DNA from 3 places in the Tessaracoccus pujii genome. Region 1 is predicted to be linked to each of the others. Evidence: riboswitches for the same ligand, from Rfam matches in the RefSeq annotation. Region 1 holds a riboswitch; each other region holds the start of a gene.
The links. Region 1 has a riboswitch for cobalamin ahead of bluB (5,6-dimethylbenzimidazole synthase). Riboswitches for the same ligand answer to the same signal wherever they lie in the genome.
Positions count from the first base shown of each region.

Region 2: linked by a shared signal. The riboswitch ahead of ACX1D0_RS08220 (ferredoxin-like domain-containing protein) and the one ahead of bluB (5,6-dimethylbenzimidazole synthase) in region 1 are both predicted to bind cobalamin.
Region 3: linked by a shared signal. The riboswitch ahead of ACX1D0_RS08245 (VWA domain-containing protein) and the one ahead of bluB (5,6-dimethylbenzimidazole synthase) in region 1 are both predicted to bind cobalamin.

Region 1 is NZ_CM137012.1:2,182,639-2,191,315, reverse strand. Features, by position in the region: gene rocD (ornithine--oxo-acid transaminase) at 92-1,300, opposite strand; gene ddaH (dimethylargininase) at 1,297-2,148, opposite strand; gene ACX1D0_RS10575 (phosphoglucomutase/phosphomannomutase family protein) at 2,342-3,757, opposite strand; gene ACX1D0_RS10570 (nucleotidyltransferase family protein) at 3,930-4,781, shown strand; gene ACX1D0_RS10565 (galactokinase family protein) at 4,778-5,974, shown strand; cobalamin riboswitch at 6,083-6,287, shown strand; gene bluB (5,6-dimethylbenzimidazole synthase) at 6,324-6,995, shown strand; gene ACX1D0_RS10555 (ECF transporter S component) at 7,230-7,757, shown strand; gene ACX1D0_RS10550 (ABC transporter ATP-binding protein) at 7,762-8,677, shown strand, end outside.
Region 2 is NZ_CM137012.1:1,687,905-1,692,019, reverse strand. Features, by position in the region: gene ACX1D0_RS08230 (precorrin-2 C(20)-methyltransferase) at 1-1,069, opposite strand, end outside; gene ACX1D0_RS08225 (precorrin-8X methylmutase) at 1,066-1,731, opposite strand; gene ACX1D0_RS08220 (ferredoxin-like domain-containing protein) at 1,728-2,576, opposite strand; cobalamin riboswitch at 2,634-2,826, opposite strand; gene ACX1D0_RS08215 (13E12 repeat family protein) at 2,916-4,115, shown strand, end outside.
Region 3 is NZ_CM137012.1:1,693,634-1,702,310, reverse strand. Features, by position in the region: gene cobN (cobaltochelatase subunit CobN) at 1-3,510, shown strand, start outside; gene cobF (precorrin-6A synthase (deacetylating)) at 3,507-4,271, shown strand; gene ACX1D0_RS08255 (cobalt-precorrin-6A reductase) at 4,268-4,996, shown strand; gene cobO (cob(I)yrinic acid a,c-diamide adenosyltransferase) at 5,015-5,629, opposite strand; gene ACX1D0_RS08245 (VWA domain-containing protein) at 5,629-7,608, opposite strand; cobalamin riboswitch at 7,695-7,841, opposite strand; gene cbiE (precorrin-6y C5,15-methyltransferase (decarboxylating) subunit CbiE) at 7,890-8,677, shown strand, end outside.

The sequences.
Region 1 (8,677 bases):
GCGTCGCCGTCGTGCCGGACGGTTCTGCCTGAGGCGTGGTTCTCGGACCCCACCCGTCTGGTGCCGTGGACTGGTCGCCACCCTCGGGCCGTCAGGGCGCCTGGAGGACGAGCTTGAGCTGTTCGACGGCCCAGCCCAGGTCGGAGGCTTGAATCGTGAGCGGCGGTGCGATGCGGATGGTCTGGCCGTGTGTGTCCTTGACCAGCACGCCGCGAGCCAGCAGCCTCTGTGCGACCTCGCGGCCGGTGCCGCGCGACGGTTCGACGTCGACCCCTGCCCACAGGCCGGCCACCCGCACCTCGGTCAGGCCGTGGCCCAGCAGCTCGTCGAGCAGACCCTTGAGATGATGCCCCAGCGTCGTCGCACGTTCCTGGAACTCGCCGGTGCGGAGCAGCTCCACCACGCGCAACCCGACCGCCGCGGCGAGCGGATTGCCGCCGAAGGTCGAGCCGTGCTCGCCGGGACGGAACACGCCGAGGACGTCGCGGTTGCCGACGACGGCCGACACCGGCAGGATGCCGCCGCCCAGTGCCTTGCCCAGCAGGTAGAGGTCGGGGACGACGCCCTCGCGGTCGCACGCGAACGTCGTCCCGACGCGACCGAGGCCGGACTGGATCTCGTCGGCGATGAGGAGCACGTTGTGCTCGGTACAGAGCTCGCGGACGGCCCGCAGGTAACCCTCCGGTGGGATGATGACGCCGGCCTCACCCTGGATGGGCTCGATGAGCACGGCGGCGGTGTTGTCGTCGATTGCTGCCTCGATCGCGGCGGCGTCCCCGTACGGCACGGTGACGAAGCCGGGCGTGAACGGCCCGAACCCCTCCCTGGTGACGGGGTCATCGCTGAACCCGACGATGGTGGTGGTGCGGCCGTGGAAGTTGCCCGCCGCCACGATGATCCGTGCGGCGTCGGCAGGGACTCCTTTGACCCGGTAGGCCCAGGCGCGGGCGGTCTTGATGCCGGTCTCGACGGCCTCTGCGCCGGTGTTCATCGGCAGCACGAGGTCCTTGCCGCACAGCTCGGCCAGGGCGGTGGCGAAGGCACCGAGCCGGTCGTTGTGGAACGCCCGGCTGGTCAGGGTGAGCCGGCCGATCTGATCGACGGCCGCCTTCACCAGCTCGGGGTGGCGGTGCCCGAAGTTCAGCGCCGAGTAGGCAGACAGCAGGTCGAGGTAGCGCCTACCGTCGACATCGGTCACCCAGACGTCCTCCGCGGTCGACACGACCACCGGAAGCGGGTCGTAGTTGCGCGCCACGTGCTCAGCCTCCTGGTGGATGAAGCGCGCCGTCGTCGTGCTCATGGTGTTCTTCCTCTCAGTTCCAGGGTGCAGCACTTGATCCCGCCGCCGCCGAGGTGCAGCTCGGACACGTCGACGGGCACGGGATGGTAGCCGCGCTCGCGCAGTTGGGCGTCGAAGCTGGTGGCGGGCGGCGAGAGGACCACGTTGCGGCCGTCGCTGACCGCGTTCAACTCGAGGCTCGCGGGTTCGGCGGCGGGCACGCGGATCGCGTCGGGGAAACGCTCGAGGAGGTCGGACTGGCCGCGCTCGTCGAAGGCCGACGGCAGGTAGGCGATGTTCGCACGCTCCACACCGCCGAGGCCCTGCACTGGATCGAGGACGCAGATGGCGGTGTCGAGGTGGTAGTACGTCGGGTTGACCAGCCGCAGCGAGATGACCTCGAGCCCGAACACACTGGCGATCTCGGTGTGGCTGTCCAGCTGGGATCGGAAGCCGTAGCCGGCGAGGATCGTCTCGCCCACCAGCAGCAGGTCGCCCTCGCCCTCCTGCGTCGCGACCGGCTGGACGACCTCGAACCCGTGGTCCGCGAACCACTCCCTGAACGGGCGTTCCTCACCCCGACGCTCGCCGACGCTGAACCTCGCGCCCATGGCCACGCCGTCGATGACGAGTCCGCTGTTGGCCGTGTAGACCATGTCGTTGAGGCCCGGGATCGGATCGATGAGTTCGACCTCGTGACCCAGTCCCAGGTATGTGTCGTGGAGCGCCTGCCACTGCCGCACAGCCCTAGCCGTATCGGTCGGATGCGCCCGGTGCATCCAGGGATTGATCTCGTAGCTCACCGTGAAGAAGTCCGGCCGGCACATCAGGTACCGGCGACGCTGCTGGATCCGCTCTTGAGAAGACATCGCCCTCCTCCACCGAGTGCGGACGGCGGACGCTGTCCTTGGACCCGGCGGCACTTCGACCCGCGGCCGAACCGCGAGGAAGAGGCGACACGAGTACGCCTGTCTCCAGTATCCATCCATCGGGCGCCGCCCAATCTCGACGCCCCGAACCCCATAGAGTCCCAGGCGTCGAGGAGCCGGTCGGGGAGTCGGATCAGGTGAGCTGCAGGAAGGCTACGAGTTCGGCGATGGTGGTCTCGGCTTCATCGAGCGTCGGCATTTCGGCGAACACCCTGAGCACCGGTTCGGTGCCGGAGAACCGCACGACGAGCCAGCCACCGTTGGCGAAATGGACCTTGCAACCGTCGAGGTAGCTGGTGTGGTCGACCGCGAGCGTGAAGGCGGGGAGCTCGCGTCGATCGAACAGGGTGGCCATGAGCTCGGCGCGCCGCGCGGGGGTGAATGAGTACGCGTTCTCCACCATGTGGGCGTCGCCGTAGCGGGCGACGACGTCGGTCCACAGGTCGCTGAGCCTCCGGTTGCTGGCAGCCAGCATCTCGACCAGCAGCGAGCCGGCGTAGACGCCGTCCTTGCCGGCGATGTGACCCCGCACAGTGAGGCCTCCCGAGGACTCACCGCCGATCACTGCATCGGTCTCGGCCATCTTGGAGCTGATGTGCTTGAAGCCGACGGGGACCTCGTAGCACTGCTGACCATGGGCGGCGGCCACGCGGTCGAGCAGGTGGGTGGTGGCGATGTTGCGCACCACGGGACCGGTCCAGCCCTTGCCGGTGAGCAGGTACTCGTAGAGCAGGACCATGATCTGGTTGGCCGAGAGGAAGTTGCCCCGGTCGTCGATGATGCCGAGCCGGTCCGCATCACCGTCGGTTGCGATGCCGAGATCGGCGCCCCGCTCGATCACCGTCTGCCTCAGCTGATGGAGGGTCTCGAGCTTGGGGGAGGGGAGGCGCCCGCCGAACATGGTGTCGTGGCGGGAGTTGATCACCTCGACGTCGCAGCGGGCCGTCATCAGCACCGTCTGCATGCACGTCTGCGCCACGCCGAACATCGGGTCGAGCACCACTCGGAGGTGGCGGTGGCGGATCGTGTCCACGTCGAGCTGTTCGAGGATGGCGTCGATGTACCAGTTCATCGAGAACTGCACGGTCACCAGAGGGTGGGTGCGCACTTCGTACTCCGGCACCGATCGCACATCGTCGGAGGAGAGGGCGTTGACCTGCTCCTGCAGGGAGCTGGTCACGTCGACGTCGGCGTCGCGCCCACCCTCGACGAACACCTTGATGCCGTTGTAGACCGCCGGGTTGTGGGAGGCGGTGACCGCCATGCCGTAGACGCAGCCCTTGTTGCGGACCGTCCACATGATCATCGGTGTCGGTGCAGGCCGATCCACCACCGTCACCGGGATCCCATTGGCCACCAGGACCTCGGTTACCCACCAGGCGGCATCGCAGGAGAGGAATCGGCGGTCGTAGCCGACCACGGTTCCCCGATCAGCGACCCCCTCGGCGTTCATGCGATTGGCCAGCCCTTGAGCGAGCAGCCGGACATTCTCCTTGGTGAAGCCGTCGGCGATGATGGCGCGCCAGCCCCCCGTCCCGAATTCGATCATGACTGCAAGCTATCGGAGTCGTCCTCTCGGCAGAGCCATGGATGCAGACACCCTGAGCGTTTGATCAGCAGTTCTGTTCAAACACCCTGTGTGACCAGCCGTGTTGAGCAGTTTGCGCGGCCAGGCTGCGCGGAGCGCGCTTCCGTCCCAGCGCGATCCTAGGATGTCGGACATGAGCGAGATCTTGCCGATGAAGGCCGTTGTCCTCTCCCGCGGACTCGGGACCCGGATGCGCCGAGCCGCCGACGTCACCCTTGACGAGGACCAGCAGAAGGCCGCAGACCTCGGCCTCAAGGCGATGATGCCGGTAGGTCACGGCGATCCTGACGGAAGCGGGGGCCCGGCGGCCAGACCGTTCATCGACCACGTGATCAGCGAGCTTGCCGATGCAGGCCTCACCGACATCTGCCTGGTCATCGGACCCGAGCACGGGCTCGTCCGCGAGTACTACGCCACCCAGCAGCTCCAGCGGGTCAGGATCTCATTCGCCGTCCAGACCGAGGCGCTCGGCACCGCGGATGCGGTCCGGGCGGCACGCGAGTTCGCCGGGGACGATCGATTCGTCATGGTCAACGCCGACAACTTCTATCCCGCAGATGCGCTGCGCGCACTCGTGACGGCCCCCGGGACCGCGGCCGTCGGTTTCGACGCGGCCGCGATGATCGAGAAGTCCAACATCCCCACCGACCGGATAGCCGCCTTCGCGATCCTTCACGCCGATACCGAGGGTCACCTGATCGACCTCATTGAGAAGCCCACCCCCGACGTCGTGGAGCGCTTCGGCCCGCACGCGCGGATCTCGATGAACTGTTTCCTGTTCGGCCCGAGCATCTTCACCGCATGCGACGCGATCGGCCCTTCCTCCCGTGGCGAGTATGAGATCGTCGACGCGGTGCGCTGGCTGGTGTCCGCCGGTGAGCCGGTCACCGTCGTGCCGGTGGCCGAGGGCGTGCTCGACATGTCGGGGCGCACCGACGTTCCGCTCGTCGCCGCGGCCCTCGCCCGCCGCAGCGTGACCCTGTGAGCGGCTGGTTCGCTCCCGGACGGATCGAGGTACTGGGTAAACACACCGATTACGCCGGCGGGCAGGTGCTGGTGTGCTCAGTCGACCGCGGCGTCACCGCGACCGTCGAACCGGGGACCCGCGGCATCCAGGCACGCAGCACGGCGCGCGACGACATGGTCATCCTGGAACCTGGCTCGGCCGTCGCCCTGCCCGCCGGGCACTGGGGCCACTATCTCAACGTCGTGGTCGACCGCCTCGGCGCTAACTTCGGGCCCCTGCGCCCCGCGCGCCTCGACATCGAATCCGACCTGCCCCTGGCCAGCGGCATGAGCAGTTCCTCCGCGCTGGTCGTTGCCGCGGCCATGGCGCTGGCCCACTTCAACGGGTTCGACCGGTCCGACGCCTGGACCGCCGCGGTCAGAGACGACATCGAGCTGGCGGGCTACCTGGCCTGCGTCGAGAACGGCCGCTCCTTCGGCCCGCTCGCCGGGCGAGCCGGGGTCGGGACGTTCGGGGGGTCCGAGGACCACACCGCGATGCTGTGCAGTCAACGCGATCACCTTGGCCAGTTCGCGTTCAACCCCGCCGGACTGGTAGAACGCGTTCGCCTCGCAGACGACCTCACCTTCGTCGTGGCGGTCAGCGGGGTCACTGCGGAGAAGACGGGAGCCGCGAAAGACGCCTACAACCAGGCCTCGCTCGCAGTCGACGAGGTGCTCGCCCGCTGGAACTCCGCCACCGGCCGCCGCGACCCGAACCTCGCGGCCGCCGTCGCCTCCGACCCGGGCGCGGCGTCCGCCATGGAGGCACTCGTCGCGGGCGAGCCACTGCTGCTCGCACGGCTTCGCCAGTTCGTGGCGGAATCCACCTGGATCGTGCCGGGAGCCGTCGCAGCGCTGCGGGCCGACGACCGGTCCGCGCTCGGTGAACTGGTCGCGGCCTCCCAGCGCTGGGCCGGAGAGGGGCTGGGCAACCAGATCCCTGAAACGGAGTCACTCGTCCGGGGCGCCCGACGACTCGGCGCGGTGGCGGCATCCGCCTTCGGCGCCGGCTTCGGGGGCAGCGTGTGGGCCCTCGTGGAACGCGCTGGGGCTGAGGACTTCGCCGACGACTGGCTCACCGCATACGCCCGGGCCCACCCGGAAGCCGCAACCCACGCCACGACACTCGCGACCCGACCATCCGGGCCGGCGCACCCGTTGGGGGAGTGAGCCAACGACTCACCGCCCGATCGGCATGCGCGATCTTCCTCCCCTGATGGTGCAGCTGCCCCGAGCGCCCCGCACTGCGGGACCTCCGGCGGGTGGGCTATAGTCGTCTCGGCAAACAACCCGCGAGGTGTCCGCGTCCGTCGAAAGGCGGCCGGGAGAATCGGGAAGCCGGTGTGACTCCGGCACAGGGCCCGCTGCGGTGAACCCGAGCGGCCGACCGTGCGTAACAACGCAACCACTGGACAGCTGTCCGGGAAGGTGGTCGGGCGTGATGAAGGGAAGTCCGAAGACCGGCCTCGCGACGAGTGCCGTCCCGTTCGCGGGATGGCCCGACCGACGGAGCCTTGTCATGATCACCCACCCGCCCACAACCGACCTCTACGAACTGATCGGACGTCGGCGCGACGTCCGCGCCGAGTTCACCGGCGCCCCCCTCCGCGACGACGTCCTGAACCGCCTGCTGGGTGCAGCGCATGCCGCGCCCAGTGTGGGTCTCAGCCAACCCTGGGACTTCATCCTCGTCCGCGACGTCGCGACGCGTCGCGCCTTCCAGGAACATGTCGCGGGAGAGCGGGACGTCTACGGGGCGTCCCTGGATGAGGAACGTCGCCGCCTATTCGACCGGATCAAGATCGAGGGCATTCTGGAATCGACCCTTGGGATCGTTTTCACCTATGACCCCGGTCGGGGCGGCCCAGCCGTGCTGGGGAGGCATGCGATCGACGACGCCGGCCTGTATTCGGTGGTCACGGCCATCCAGAACTTCTGGCTCGCGGCCACGGCGGAGGACGTGGGCGTCGGTTGGGTCTCGTTCTATCGCGAGACCTTCCTCCAGGAGCTGCTCGGGATTCCCGACGGGGTTCGGCCCGTGGCATGGCTCTGCGTGGGACCGGTCAGTCACCTGCACCCCAAGCCCGAACTCGAGCGTTGCGGATGGCGCGAGCGGCGGCCGCTGGAGCTTGCCGTGCACCGGGAGCGATGGGGCGCAACCCGTGACGAACGCCTACCCGGGAACCCCTGATCCGTGCTGACTACCGCCGCATGCCTGATGGTGCCGAGGCGGTCAGGTCTACTCAGTGTCTCGCCTGTGACGCTGATGAGTCATACGCAGGTGAGAACCACCTGAAGCTCTGAACTTGGCCGGCCGAGACCGCATGGCGGTCGCGGGGGCGTCCCGCACCAGCTTGAGAGCCCGCATTGGGCCCGACAGGGATGGGCCGGCCAGATTTCCGTCAGAAACAACGAAGGAGTAATAATGTCGATTTCCGACCTTGCACCCGACCAGGTGAAGAAGTCACCGGTCTCGGCCCGTCAACTCGCCAACATGGCGATCTTCATCGCCCTCAGCGCGGTCGGCTCCCTGATCAAGATCCCGAGCCCGCTGGGTTCGATCGGGCTCGACTCGGCGCCGGGTTTCTTCTCGGCCCTGGCATTCGGCGGCTGGACAGGTTTCATCGTCATCGCCGTCGGACACCTGCTGGCGGCAGCCATCGTCGGCTTTCCGCTGACGCTGCCGATGCATCTCGTGATCGCGCTCGGCATGGGGGTGTGCGCGATCGTGTTCCGGTGGCTGGGGCGCCGCGGCGGGCCGGTGTGGCTGATCGTTGCGGTAGTCGTCGCTGCGATCCTGAACAGCTTCGGTCTCGGCCTGATGGTGCTGCCGATCGGCGGCTGGGGCATGTATGCGGCAACCGTCCCGTCCTTGCTGGTGGCTGCGGTGATGAACCTGGTGATCGCGGCGATCGCCTACTCCGCGGTACGCAACAGCAGGCTTCTGAACTGACCTGATGACGCACTCGTTGGAGGTCGTCGGCGTCAGCTATCGCTACCCGAAGGCCGACGCCGACGTCCTCCACGGGATCGACCTGAGCTTCCCGGCCGGCAGCTTCACAGTGGTGATGGGGCAGACCGGGGCCGGGAAGTCGACGCTGCTGATGACCCTGAACGGTGTGATCCCGCACCTCAAGGAGGGAAGCATGCAGGGGAGGGTGGTGATGGACGGGCAGGACCTGAGCGGTTTCCGCGTCCAGACCATCACCCGGTACGTCGGGCTGGTTCTACAGGATGCGGAGAGTCAGATCCTTGGCCGCAGTGTCGCCGAGGATGTGGCCTTCGGTCCCCGCAACTATCTTGTGGACCGTGACGAGATCCGCGCCCGGGTCCTGCAGAGCCTTCGCCAGGTGCAACTGGACGGCTTCGACGGACGGGAGACCTCGCAGCTGTCCGGCGGCCAGAAGCAGCGGCTGGCCATTGCCGGCATCCTGGCGTTGCGGCCGCGGGTGATCTGCCTGGATGAACCCACCTCGGAGCTCGACCCGCAGGGCCGCGACGAGATCTATGCCACCGTGGATGTTCTCCGACGCGCTGGTGAGGTGACGATCGTCGCTGTCGAGCACGGCAGCGGTGACATCGTCGGGCGCGCTGATCACCTGGTCGCCATCAAGGACGGCCGGGTCAGCTGGCAGGGACCGCCGAGCGAATTCTTCCGAGACCTCGACCTGGTCACCGACAACCGGGTCAAGCCGCTGCCGATCGCCGTCGTCGGCGCCGGGCTGGCCACCGCCGGACTGATCGAGTCCGGCGACATCCCCCTCTCCGTGGACGATGCGGAAGCCTTGATCCGTCGGCTCGCCTCCGGCTCCCTGCCGGCCGCCCCGCCTCCGCCCGGGCCCGCTGCCAGCAGGGTGGGCGGTCCGGTCGTCG
Region 2 (4,115 bases), 500 kb from region 1:
GATCCTCGGCCGCCTCGAACACGGCAGCGGCCATGCCGAAGATGCCGGCATCGCCCCCCGACACCACCGCGACCCGCTCGCCCGCGCGCGCGAGGTCGAGGGCCAGCCGGGCCCGCTCGACCTCGACGGTGTTGCCCGACGCGTGCCGCGTCAGACCCACCCGGTGCGGTACCCGGTCCACGTAGGGTCCGTAGCCGACGACATGGTCCACGTCGCTCAACGCCGTGACCGCCTCGCCCGTCATCCAGTCCTCCGGCCCAGGTCCCAGCCCGACGACGAGGACCTCACCGGTCTGCGAGGTGGTCAGGGCCGGTGCCGTCGGCTCGTCGCCGTCGCGGGACCGGGTGCCGTTGCGTGAGTCGCCCGTCACGACGATGAGCGAGAAGTAGGGCACCTCGTCAGCCTTCACCTCGCTCACGGGCATCCAGCGCTCCTCGCTCATCGACGCGCGCTCGACGTACACGGACTCCTTGAGCCGGCCCGAGGCCTCCAGCGCGCGGCGGACCGCCGGAAAGGTGCGGCCCAACTTCATGATGATCGCTCCGTCCGTGTCGGCGAGGCGCCGGGCGAGTTCCTGCTCGGGGAGGGTTCCCGGGAGCACGGTCAGTACGTCGGTCTGGCGCACCAGGGGGCTGCGGACCGCCGCGGTCGCGGCGGCGAACGCCGGCACGCCGGGAACGATTTCCGTGTCGAAGTCCACGGCGAGCCGGTCCTGCATGTACATGCAGGACCCGTAGAGCAGCGGATCACCCTCGGCGAGCAGCACGACATCGCGCCCTGCCTGGAGATGTCCGGCGAGCCGTGCCGCGGAGTCCGCGTAGAAGGCGGCCATGGCGCCCGCGTAACCGCCCGGGTGGTCCGTCTTCCCCGTAGTCAGCGGGTAGGTCAGCTGCTCCTCCACAACATCCGACCGGAAGAGTCCGCTGGCGGTGCGACGGGCGTTCGACTGGCGGCCCACGCCGGCGTGGTAGGCCACCACGTCGGCGCCCTGGATGAGGCGGGCCGCCTTGAGCGTGATGAGGTCGGGGTCGCCGGGGCCGACGCCGACACCGTAGAACCGCCCCCTCATTCCTGCTCCAGTGCCAAGGCGTTGAGCGCCGACGAGGTCATGGCCGACCCGCCCCGTCGTCCCAGGACCGTGAGATAGGGGATATCGATGCCGTAGCGGTCATGAAGATCGATCAACTCCTGCTTGGACTCCGCTGCGCCGATGAAACCGACGGGGCAGCCGAGGATCGCGGCGGGCCGGGGGGCGCCGTCGATGATCATCTCGAGCAGGTGGAACAGCGCGGTCGGGGCGTTGCCGATCGCGACGACAGCACCGTCGAGCAGCGGCTCCCACAGAGACACCGCCGCCGCGGTACGGGTCGTTCCCCAGGCCTCGGCGAGGCCAGCGACGCGGTCGTCGTTGAGGAAGCACAGCACCTCGTTGTCGCGGGGCAGCCGACGGCGGGTGACCCCTGTGGCCACCATGGTGGCGTCGCAGAGGATCGGTGCTCCCGCCTCGAGAGCCCCTCGGGCGGCCGCGACGAGCCGCGGATGGATCACCAGGTCGCCCACGAGATCGACCTGACCGCTGCCGTGGATCATCCGCACGGCCACCTTCTCGGCGTCCGGGGGAACTGCGGCGAGGTCGGCCGCGAGGCGGATGGCGGCGAAGGAGTTGACATAGATGTCCCGGCCTTCGCCGATGTAGTCGTAGTGCCTGGTCGGCCGGGTGGGGTGCATCATGCTGATTCTCCTCGGGGGACGAGCACACCCCGCCAGGGCGTGACGATGACTTCAGGCGCGCCGTCGGCCAGCGCGGCGATCTCGGTGCGTTCGAGCCCGTTCTCCGGGACGGGAACATGCCGGCCCCCGGGTACCTCGCCGTACGGGAGCGGCGCGGCGGGGGTGGGCAGCCTCGGATCCGGCGGGGCCGGGGCGACGAGGGGGACGGCCAGTTCGGTCACGTGCCAGGGCGCGGTGGGCCCGGAGCCACGCGACGAGAGGAACCGTAGGGCGAGTGCGACGAGGTTCTCGGGTGCCGCGGCGATGGGCACCACCTGACCCCAGTCACCGCCGACGCGGAGTTGTCCCGTGTCGTGGTCCAAGGCGACGAGAGCGAGGTCGGAGCGATGCTCCACGAGGTCGCCCCGGCCGTCGTCGAGTACCACGAGGAACCGGCCAGGCAGGTCCGCCAGGCGCGGTGTGGCCTGCAGGAGAGAGTCGAAGGCTGCTGAGACCGGACGCAGGTCCGCCCGCCCCCCAGCCAGTCCGCTCTGCGGCGAGACCATCACATTGCGGACACGTTCGTGTGAGCGGCTGGGCAGTAGGCCGGTTTCCTCGAGGGCGGCCAGTGCCTCCGCGTCGAGGGAGCCGGCGGCACCGGGGAAGGCACGCACCTGCAGGTTCGCGCGCCCGGTGACGCGCACGCGCCCATCACCGAACCGTTCGGCCACCGCAGCGAGGGCGACCAGGGACCGGGTGGCCACGCGGCCCCCGATGAGACGCAGACGCACCAGGAGGCCGTCGTCGGCGGGCCACGGACGCAGCGCGCCGGGGCACCGGTCTCGTCGGTCGCGGAGAAGTGTCATGGGAACGAGGCCCTTCGGTCCTGGGCCCGTGCGCGGGGCCCCACTGAGACCTGGCGGCGGTTGCCGCTAGGGCCAGCAGGTCTTCGGACTCGGGATCGTTCGGACCGGTGCGCCTTCCCGGGTATCACCCCAGTGGCTGCCATCTCTGGCGTGCTCCGACCGTCACCCTCACCGCTGCGCGTCAGTCCCGGAATCGCACCGGGTTCCCTGACTCCGGGATGTGGAGTACGACTGGCGATGCTCACCCTACCTCTCGGTGCGGAGAATCTCACCAAGAACTTCGCCACATGTCGCACAGGTGAGCGAAAACTGTCAGTGGTGGTCCGTAGTGTTGTGGTCATGGAGGACACGGCGCGGGAGGTTGCGGAGCAGTTACGCTCCGTCGACGAGCTGCGCCGCTTCGCCGAAGCCCAGACCCTCACCCTCCTCTGTGACCTGGCAGACCACTACGAGGTGGGCTACGACCAGGTGGTGGAGGTGCTGGCCGAACGCAGGATCGCCGTCGGGGGTGTCGGCACCCCGGCGGTATCGGAGTTCATCGCGTTGGAGTTGGCCGGGGTGTTGCGCTGCACTCCCACCGCCGCAGCGTCGAAGCTGGCCGATGCCCTGAACCTGAAGCATCGCCACCCCGGCCTGTTCCAGGCGGTGCAGGAGGCGCGGGTCGAACCGTCCCGCGCGTGCAGGGCCGCCTCGATGTGTGTGGACCTTCCCGCCGAGGCGGCAGACGCCGTCACCGACCTGTGGGTGGGCAGGCAGGTGAGGTTGGGTTGGACAGCCGCATTCAACCTGTTGAAGAAGATGATCATCGAGGCGGACCCGGCGGTGGCCGCGGAGCGCGAGCGTCGGCAGCGGGCCAGCCGTGGGGTGCATGTCTGGGGCCTGTTCGACGGGGTGATGAACCTGACCGGCCGCCTTGATGTGATCGACGCCCGCTACCTCGACGCGGCGGTGGATCGGATCGCGGACCTGCTCGCCACCGAGCACCCCGACACGTCGAAGACCATCCTGCGCGCCAAGGCGCTGGGGGTGCTGGCGAACCCGGCCTACGCGCTGGCGCTGCTGCAACAAGCCGCCCAGCCCGCACTCCTCGAGAGTGTGTCGGCGGCGCTGGACGGTGGCGTGCCTGCCGCGCCCGCCGCCGCAGTCCATGGTGGGCAGCGGCACGACCCGCACTGCCTCGGCGCACTGTGCGGCACCATCACCACCCCGCTGGCGAAACTGCGACCCAGGCTGGAGTTGGCGGTGCACATCCACACCGACGCCGCCGGCCAGCTCACCGGGCCGGCCCGGATCGACCGCGCCGGGCACATCACCACCGCGCTGCTGGCCGAACTGCTGCCCGGGTTGCAGGTCTCGGTGCAGCCGGTGATCGACCTTGCGGAGGTCCCCGCCGAGGACGGCTACACGCCGTCGGTGGGGTTGAAGAAGGCGCTGATGCTGACCATGGATCACGAGATGTTCCCCTACTCGAAGCGGCGGGCTGCCGGTCTGGACCTGGATCACACCCAGCCGTTCGCGCCCGGCTGCCGCGGCCAGACT
Region 3 (8,677 bases), 490 kb from region 1:
CGGGCGGCCGACGACACGCTGGCCCGCCTCGTCGCCGACGCGGACCTCGTGGTCGTCCGGCTCCTCGGCTCCCCTCAGGACCTCTGGCCGGGAATCACCCACGCACGGGCCTCCGGTACCCCGCTGGTGATCCTCGGCGGTGAGCATCAGCCGAGCCCTGAACTGATGGAGCTGTCGACGGTGCCGATGAGGGTCGCGGCCGAGGCGCACCGCTACCTGGCCGAGGGCGGCCCGGCGAATCTGGCCGAACTCCACGCCTTCCTCTCCGACACCATCCTGCTTACCGGCCTCGGATTCGAGCCCCCCAGCGTGATCGCCGCGTGGGGCTACGCCGAACGGCCCGCCGGCGATCCGGCACTTCCGCGCATCGGCATCCTCTATTACCGGGCCCACGAGGCGAGCGGTAACAACGCTTTCGCGCATGCGCTGGCCGACGCCGTCGATGACACCCGTGAAGCGGTCGGCGTCCCGATCTACGCGGGGTCGCTGCGCTCGGCCCCTGACGCCCTCTACGAGGCACTCGGCACCTTGGACGCGCTCGTGGTCACCGTGCTGGCCGCCGGTGGATCCGTCCCCGCCACCGCAGGGGCCGGCGGAGAGGACGAGTCCTGGGACGTCGCCCGGATGGCCGCACTGGACATCCCGGTGCTACAGGGTCTGTGTCTCACCGCGGCGCGCGCCGATTGGGAGGCCTCGGCCGAGGGCGCGACGCCGCTCGACTCGGCCAACCAGATCGCGATCCCCGAGTTCGACGGGCGCATCATCACCGCACCGTTCTCGTTCAAGGAGATCGACGAGCAGGGCCTTCCTGCCTACGTCGCTGACCCCGAGCGCACCGCCCGGGTGGCACGGATCGCCGTCAACCACGCCCGGCTCCGCCGCATCCCTAACGCGCGTAAGCGCGTGGCCCTGGTGCTGTCGGCCTATCCGACCAAACACTCCCGCATCGGCAACGCGGTGGGGCTCGACACCCCGGTCTCCGCGATCCGTCTGCTGCGCCTCCTCCGCGCCGAAGGCTACGACCTGGGTCCGGCCGACGACACCGCCGACTTCCCGATCCACCACCTGCTGGACCTGGGCGACGACACCGCGGCCGGGGACGCGCTCATCCACGCCCTTATCGCCGCCGGTGGGCAGGACGAGGAGTGGCTCACATCCGCGCAGCTGACCGAGGCGCACGTCCGCATCTCGTCCGCCCAGTACGACGCCTGGACCGCGCATCTGCCCGCCGACCTGCGCGCCGCCATGGTGGCCTCCTGGGGGGAGTCGCCCGGCACTCTGTTCGTCAACGAGGCCGGGGAACTGGTGCTGGCGACACTCCAGGCGGGCAACGTCATCGTCCTCATCCAGCCACCGCGGGGCTTCGGTGAGAACCCCGTGGCGATCTACCACGACCCGGATCTGCCGCCCAGCCACCACTACCTCGCCGCGTACCGCTGGCTCGAGCACGGCTTCTCGGCCGACGCGGTGGTCCACCTGGGCAAGCACGGCTCGATGGAGTGGCTCCCCGGGAAGAACGCCGCCCTATCGGCCTCCTGCGGACCCGATGCCGCGATCGGCGACCTGCCCCTGATCTACCCGTTCCTCGTCAACGACCCGGGGGAGGGTGCCCAGGCCAAGCGCCGAGCGCACGCGACGATCGTCGACCACCTCATCCCGCCGATGGCCCGGGCGGAGACTTATGGCGACATCGCCCGGCTCGAGCAGCTCCTCGACGAGCACGCCAACATCGCCGCCATGGACCCCGCGAAGCTCCCCGCGATCCGCGGCGAGATCTGGCAGCTGATGCGCTCGGCGGAGATGCACCGCGACCTGGGCCTCGACGAGCAGCCGCATGACGACGACTTCGATGACTTCCTGCTCCACGTCGACGGCTGGCTCTGCGAGATCAAGGACGCCCAGATCCGCGACGGTCTCCACATCCTGGGTGCCGCCCCCACGGGTGAGGCCCGCGTCAATCTCGTCCTGGCGATCCTGCGCGCGACGCAGGTCTGGGGAGGCGTGGGCGACGCCGTCCCTGGTCTGCGGGCCGCGTTGGGCCTCACCGAGGGAGCAGACCTGGCGGCCGTCGACCTGGCCGAGTCCCAGGCGCGGGATCTCATCCACCGGGCGGAGGCGGCGGGCTGGGACCCGTCCGCCGTCTCGACGCTCCACGAGGACGCCGAAGTCGGGCGCGTCCTCAGGTTCGCCGCGGAGCAGGTCGTCCCGCGGCTGGCGGCCACGACGGACGAGCTCAGCGCCGTCGTGCATGCGCTCGCTGGTGGCTTCGTCCCCGCCGGCCCCTCAGGCTCGCCGCTGCGCGGGCTCGTGAACGTGCTGCCCACCGGGCGCAATTTCTACACCGTGGATCCGCGGGCGGTGCCGAGCCGCCTGGCGTGGCAGACAGGACAGGCGATGGCCGACTCCCTGCTCCAGCGCCACCTCGATGAGGCCGGCACCTACCCGGCGTCGGTCGGGCTCTCGGTATGGGGCACCAGCGCCATGCGCACGTCCGGCGACGACGTCGCCGAAGTCCTCGCCCTGCTCGGCGTCCGGCCGGAGTGGGACGAGGCGTCGCGGCGGGTGTCGCGGCTGACGGTGGTACCGCTCGAGGAGTTGGGCCGCCCCCGCATCGACGTGACGCTTCGGATCTCAGGTTTCTTTCGCGATGCGTTCCCGCACGTGGTCGCGATGCTCGACGACGCCGTCGGCATGGTCGCCGGCCTTGACGAGCCCGACGAGATGAATTTCGTGCTGGCTCACGCCCGCGCCGATCTCGCGGTGCACGGCGACCACCGCCGGGCGACCACCCGCATCTTCGGCTCGAAGCCCGGCTCCTACGGCGCCGGCATCCTGCAGGTGATCGAGTCCGGTACCTGGCGCAACGACGCGGACCTCGCCGAGGTGTACACGGCCTGGGGTGGCTTCGCCTACGGCCGCGGTCTCGACGGGTCCCCGGCTGCCGAGGACATGCGAACCAACTACCGACGTATCGCGGTGGCGGCGAAGAACATCGACTCCGCCGAGCATGACATCGCGGATTCCGACGACTACTTCCAGTACCACGGCGGGATGGTGGCCACCGTTCGGGCGCTGGCCGGGACGGCGCCGAAGGCGTACGTCGGGGACTCCACCTCACCGGATTCCGTACGCACCCGTACTCTCGCCGAGGAGACGGCGCGCGTATTCAGGGCCCGGGTCGTGAATCCTCGATGGATCGCGGCGATGCAGCGTCATGGCTACAAGGGGGCCTTCGAACTCGCCGCGACCGTCGACTACCTGTTCGGCTTCGACGCGACGGCGGGTGTGGTGCATGACTGGATGTACGACCGGTTGGCCCACGCGTACGTCCTCGACGACGCCACGCAGGAATTCCTGCGCAGGTCGAACCCCTGGGCCCTGCGTGGGATCATCGAGCGGTTGCATGAGGCCGCGGAGCGCGGGCTGTGGGCGGAGCCCGATGCCGATACCCTCGCGGCCATGCGTGACATCTACCTCGAGGTCGAGGGCGAGTTGGAGGACGACACATGAGGGGACCGGTGAGGGTGCGGATCCTCGGCATCGGCATGGGTGCGCACCACGTGACGCCGGAGGTGTCGCGGGCTCTGGCTGAGTCCGACTACGTGCTCGCAGCCAGGAAGCGCGATGACGACGGACTGTTGGCGGCCCGCCGGGCCATCGCCGCCGCCCACGGCGTCGAGGTGGTCGAGGTGCCCGACCCCGAGCGCGACCGCGACGCTCCTGCGGACTATCCGGCCGCGGTCAGAGCCTGGCACGCGGCCCGGGTCACCGCCTACGAGGAGATCCTGCGTGCCCGGGGTGGCACCGCGGCCTTCCTGGTCTGGGGTGACCCGGGCCTCTACGACTCGACCATCCGCATCGTCGAGGGGATCGCCGCGAGGCTCCCGCTGAACTACGACGTGCTGCCGGGGATCAGCGCTCCGCAGGCGCTGGCGGCCCGGCACCGGATGGTCCTCCACCCCGTCGCAGACCCGGTGCACGTCACGACGGCGCGCCGGCTGCGCCAGGACATCGCGGCCGGCCAGACGAACCTCGTCGTCATGCTGGGTGGGGTGCCCGCCCTCGAGGGCCTCGACGACTGGTCGATCTGGTGGGGGGCGAACCTCGGCGCCGACTCCGAGGAACTGATGGCCGGCCGGGTGGCGGAGGTCAGCCACGACCTGCCTGCCGCGCGGGAGCGTGCCCGGGCTCGCGCCGGCTGGGTCATGGACATCGCACTCCTGCGTGCCCCCGGTGGGTCCCCGCCACCGCTGGAGGGCGGTGCCGGATGAGGCTGCTCATCCTCGGCGGCACCAGCGAGGCGCGCCGGCTGGCCGCGCGGCTGGTCGAGGTACCGGGCGTCGACGTCACCACTTCCCTGGCCGGCCGCGTCGCGGCCCCGCGACTGCCGCCGGGGCGCGTTCGGACGGGAGGTTTCGGTGGTGTGGAGGGCCTCCGTGCCGAGCTGGTGGCCTACGACGTCGTCGTCGACGCCACCCACCCCTTTGCGCTGGGGATGACCGCGAACGCGGTCGAGGCGTGCCGCGCCGACGGTGTGCCGCTGCTCAGGCTGGAGCGGCCGGGCTGGCCGCCCGACCCGGCCTGGCGCTGCGTGGACGACCACGAAACGGCGGCCGATGCCGCCGCCCGGGCAGGTGCCCGGCCATTCCTCACGGTCGGACGGCAGGAACTTGCGCGCTACGTGCCGGCGCTGGGCGACCTTCCGGTGCTGGCCCGCGTGGTGGATGCCCCCGACGTCCCGGTGCCCCAGTCCTGGGAGGTCCTGCGGAGTCGCGGCCCGTACCCGCTCGACGACGAGCGGGCGCTCATGCGCCGCCACCGCACCGATGTCCTCGTCACGAAGGACTCAGGGGGCACCTACACCCGGGCGAAGCTGGAAGCGGCCGCGGAACTGGGTGTGAGGGTGGTGATGGTGCGGCGGCCACCGGGCCCCCAGGGCGTGCCCACGGTGGTGGATGTCGACGCGGTGCTGGCCTGGTTGCTGCGGAGGATGTGAGCGGGGCGACCGGCCGGCTCACCACTCGATGCCGCGCTGCCCCTTCTGTCCCGCGTCCATCGGGTGCTTCACCTTGGTCATCTCGGTGACCAGGTCCGCCATCTCGACCAGACGCGCATCGGCGCCGCGACCTGTGATGATCACGTGCTGCGTCCCGGGGCGGAGGGCCAAGGTGGTGACCACGTCCTCGACGTCGACCCATCCCCACGTCATGGGGTAGGTGAACTCGTCCAGGATGACCATGTCGTGCGCCTGGTCGGCGAGCCTGCGCTTGACCTCCAGCCATCCCTCGCGGGCGGCGGCCCGATGGTCGTCCACGTCACCCTGCTTACGGGTCCACGACCAGCCGGCGCCCATCTTGTGCCATTCCACAGGACCCCCCTCGCCTGTCTCGTCATGGAGCCGCCCGAGGCGTTCCAGGACGGTCTGCTCACCGATGCGCCACTTGGCGGACTTGACGAACTGGAAGACGCCGATGCGCCAGCCCTGGTTCCACCCACGCAGCGCGAGGCCGAAGGCCGCCGTGGACTTGCCCTTGCCCTCGCCGGTGTGGACGATGAGAAGTGGCTGGGTACGGCGCTGGCGTGTGGTGAGTCCGTCGTCGGGGACGGACAGCGGTTGGCCTTGGGGCATCAGGCGGCTCTTCTCGTGTGGGTGTGGACCGTGGACGTGAGGGCGTCCGCGGTGACCTCGGCCACGGGGACGTGTCGGGCGCCGAGTCGATCGGCGAGGCGCGCGGCGAGGCCGAGCCGCAGCGGGCCGCTCTCGCCGTCGATGACGACGCTCATCACGCCGAGCCCCGCGAGGTGCGCGGCAGCCAACTCGGAGCGGGCCAGCGCGTCGGCGCCCCCGGTGGCGCGCCCGTCGGTGACGACGATGAGGAGAGGGCGCAGTCGCGGGTCGCGACGGCGTTCACGTGTCAGCACCGCTGCCGCCTCGAGGAGCCCCTCGGCCAGCGGCGTGCGGCCGCCGGCGGCGAGATCGTCAAGGCGGGCCGCCGCCACGTCGACGGAGTGCGTCGGCGGCAGGACCAGATCCGCCTGCCGGCCCCGGAAGCTGATGAGCCCCACCTTGTCCCGCCGCCTGTAGGCGTCGAGCAACAGCGAGAGGATCGCCGTCTTGACCTGCCCCATCCGCTTTCGGGCTGCCATGGACCCGGAGGCGTCGACGCAGAAGAGGATGAGATTGGCCTCGCGGCCCTCCCGCACCGCGGTGCGGGCATCCTCCGGCTGCAGCAGCACCCGCCCCTGACGGTCCCGCTCCGGCGCACGCTCGGCGGCGGCCAGCAGGGTTTGGACGAGGTGCAGACCGCCGACGGCGCCCACTGCGCGGCTCGCCCCGATCCGACGGCCGGTCTCGCTGATGGCGCGGCTGCGGCGACCGGCCGCCCCGTGACCGATTCCCTGCACGATGAAGGCCTTCGGCCGGTAGGGGTCCCCGCTGGAAACCCGGCTCTCGGAGGCCGCGTCCGATGCCGGACCTGCGGCCGCCGTATCCGGGCCCTCGCCGTCGAGCGGCGGGCTGCCCTCCGCGGAGCGGTCCGCCGCCGAGTCGGTGCCGGTGGGGTCCTGCGGATCAGGGCTCTCGTCGGTGGGATCCCCCGGCGGGGAGGCGTCGTCGCGGGTCGGATCATCGTCCGGCGGAGGAAGGTCGCGCCCGAGGAGGTCGTCGAGGAGCTGCTCGTCGAGCCCGGGCGCGTCGAACGGGTTGCGCCGCCGCCGGTGCGGCAGGGCCAGGAGAGCAGCCCGGCGGATATCGGCCCGCGTCACTTCCGTGCGGCCCTCCCAGGCGGCATGCGCCACGGCGGTGCGGGCCGTGACGAGGTCGGCGCGCAACCCGTCGACCTCGAAGGCCGAGCAGATCTCGGCGATCTTCAGCAGGGCGGCGTCGGGCAGCCGAACCGAGACGACCCTGGCGCGCGACGCCTCGATCCGGCGGGTGAGCGCCTCCTCCGCGGGCCGGTACCTCTCGGCGAAGCCGATCGGGTCCCCGTCGAAGGCCATCCGCCGCCGTACGACCTCCGCCCGCAACCCGGGGTCCCGGGGGGCCGCAACTTCCACGGTGAGGCCGAAGCGGTCCAGGAGCTGCGGACGCAGTTCGCCCTCCTCGGGGTTCATGGTTCCGATCAGCACGAAGCGCGCCAGGTGCTCCACGGAGACGCTGTCACGCTCCACGCTCACCCGCCCCATCGCGGCCGCGTCCAGCAGCAGGTCGACGAGGTGATCGTGCAGGAGGTTCACCTCGTCGACGTACAGCAGACCCCGGTGGGCGCGGGCGAGCAGGCCGGGCTCGTATTCGACGCGTCCGTGGGACAGCGCCCGCTCCAGGTGCAGCGAGCCGAGCACGCGGTCCTCCGTCGCCCCGACAGGAAGTTCCACGAGACGCACGGGCCGGTCCACGGTCTCGGCCCCGGGCCCGAAGGGGCCGTCAGGGGAGGTCGCCGCGGGGTCCGCCGGATCAACCGAGAACCGGTCCGCGGCGTAGACCCTCACGTGCGGGAGGACGGCGGTCAGCGCCCGCACCGTGGTCGATTTGGCGGTCCCCTTCTCGCCGCGGATGAGGACCCCGCCGATTTCGGGGGAGATGGTGGACAGGACCAGCGCCAGGCCCATGTCGTCCATCGCGTCGGTCTCGCAGCCGAGAACGGCAGGGAAAGGAAAGTGCACCGGCATGTGAGGCTCCCGCTCGTGTCGCCATGGTCATGGTCGGGCGCGAGGCCGGTCTTCGGACTTGCCTGGTCCTTCGCTCACGCGAAGGCCGGGCTCACCGCAGCGGGCCTGTGCCGGACTCTCACCGGCTTCCCAGATTCTCCCCGTCGCCTGCGCCACCGTGTCCGATGGTTGAGCCTTCCGGGGCACCTCGTGCCTATGCCCACATGATAACGTCCTTTGTCGTGTCCGACAGAAGCCCCGCGGCGGCTGGCCGCGCCACCGGCCGGGTGATCGTCGTCGGCGTCGCGGCCGACGGCGTTCACGCGGTCAGCGAGGAGCTCGCCGGATCCGGAACCCTCGTCGTCGGCGCGGCGCGGCACCTGGAGCTTCTGCCCCCGGTCCCCGGGCAGGTGCGGCTCCGCCTGCCCTCCCCGCTGCGGGCCGGCCTGGCCGAGATCGTCACCGCTCACCCCGACACCACGGTGGTGGTGCTGGCATCCGGCGACCCGCTGGTCTCGGGGATCGGCTCGGTGCTCATCGACATCCTCGGCCCGGACGGCGTCGAGATCCGCCCAGCTGTCTCATCGGTGGCGCTGGCCCGGGCCGCCATGCGCTGGCCGGCGGAGTCCCATGGCCTTGTCAGCGTGGTGGGGCGTGACGTGTCTCTCGTGCTGCGGGACCTGGCGCCCGGCCGACGCCTGCTGGTGCTGTCCTCAGACGACGTCACCCCGCGGCTGCTCGGGGCGCTCCTCGTCGAGGCCGGATACGGCTCGTCGCGCCTGACGGTGCTGGGGAATCTCGGCGGAGACGAGAGTCGGCTCGACCTCGACGCCTTCGCCGCGGCCGAAGGCGCGGAGTTCCCGCGGCTGAACATCGTCGCGATCCAGTGCGTCGGTGAGTTGATCGCCGGGTGGACGGCGGGTGTGCCCGACAGCCTGTTGGCGGGGGTGGGGCCCCCCCTCCCGCGCGATGTCCGGGCGTCGGCCCTGGCGCTGTTGGGGCCGGTCCCCGGCGGGCGGCTGTGGGACAT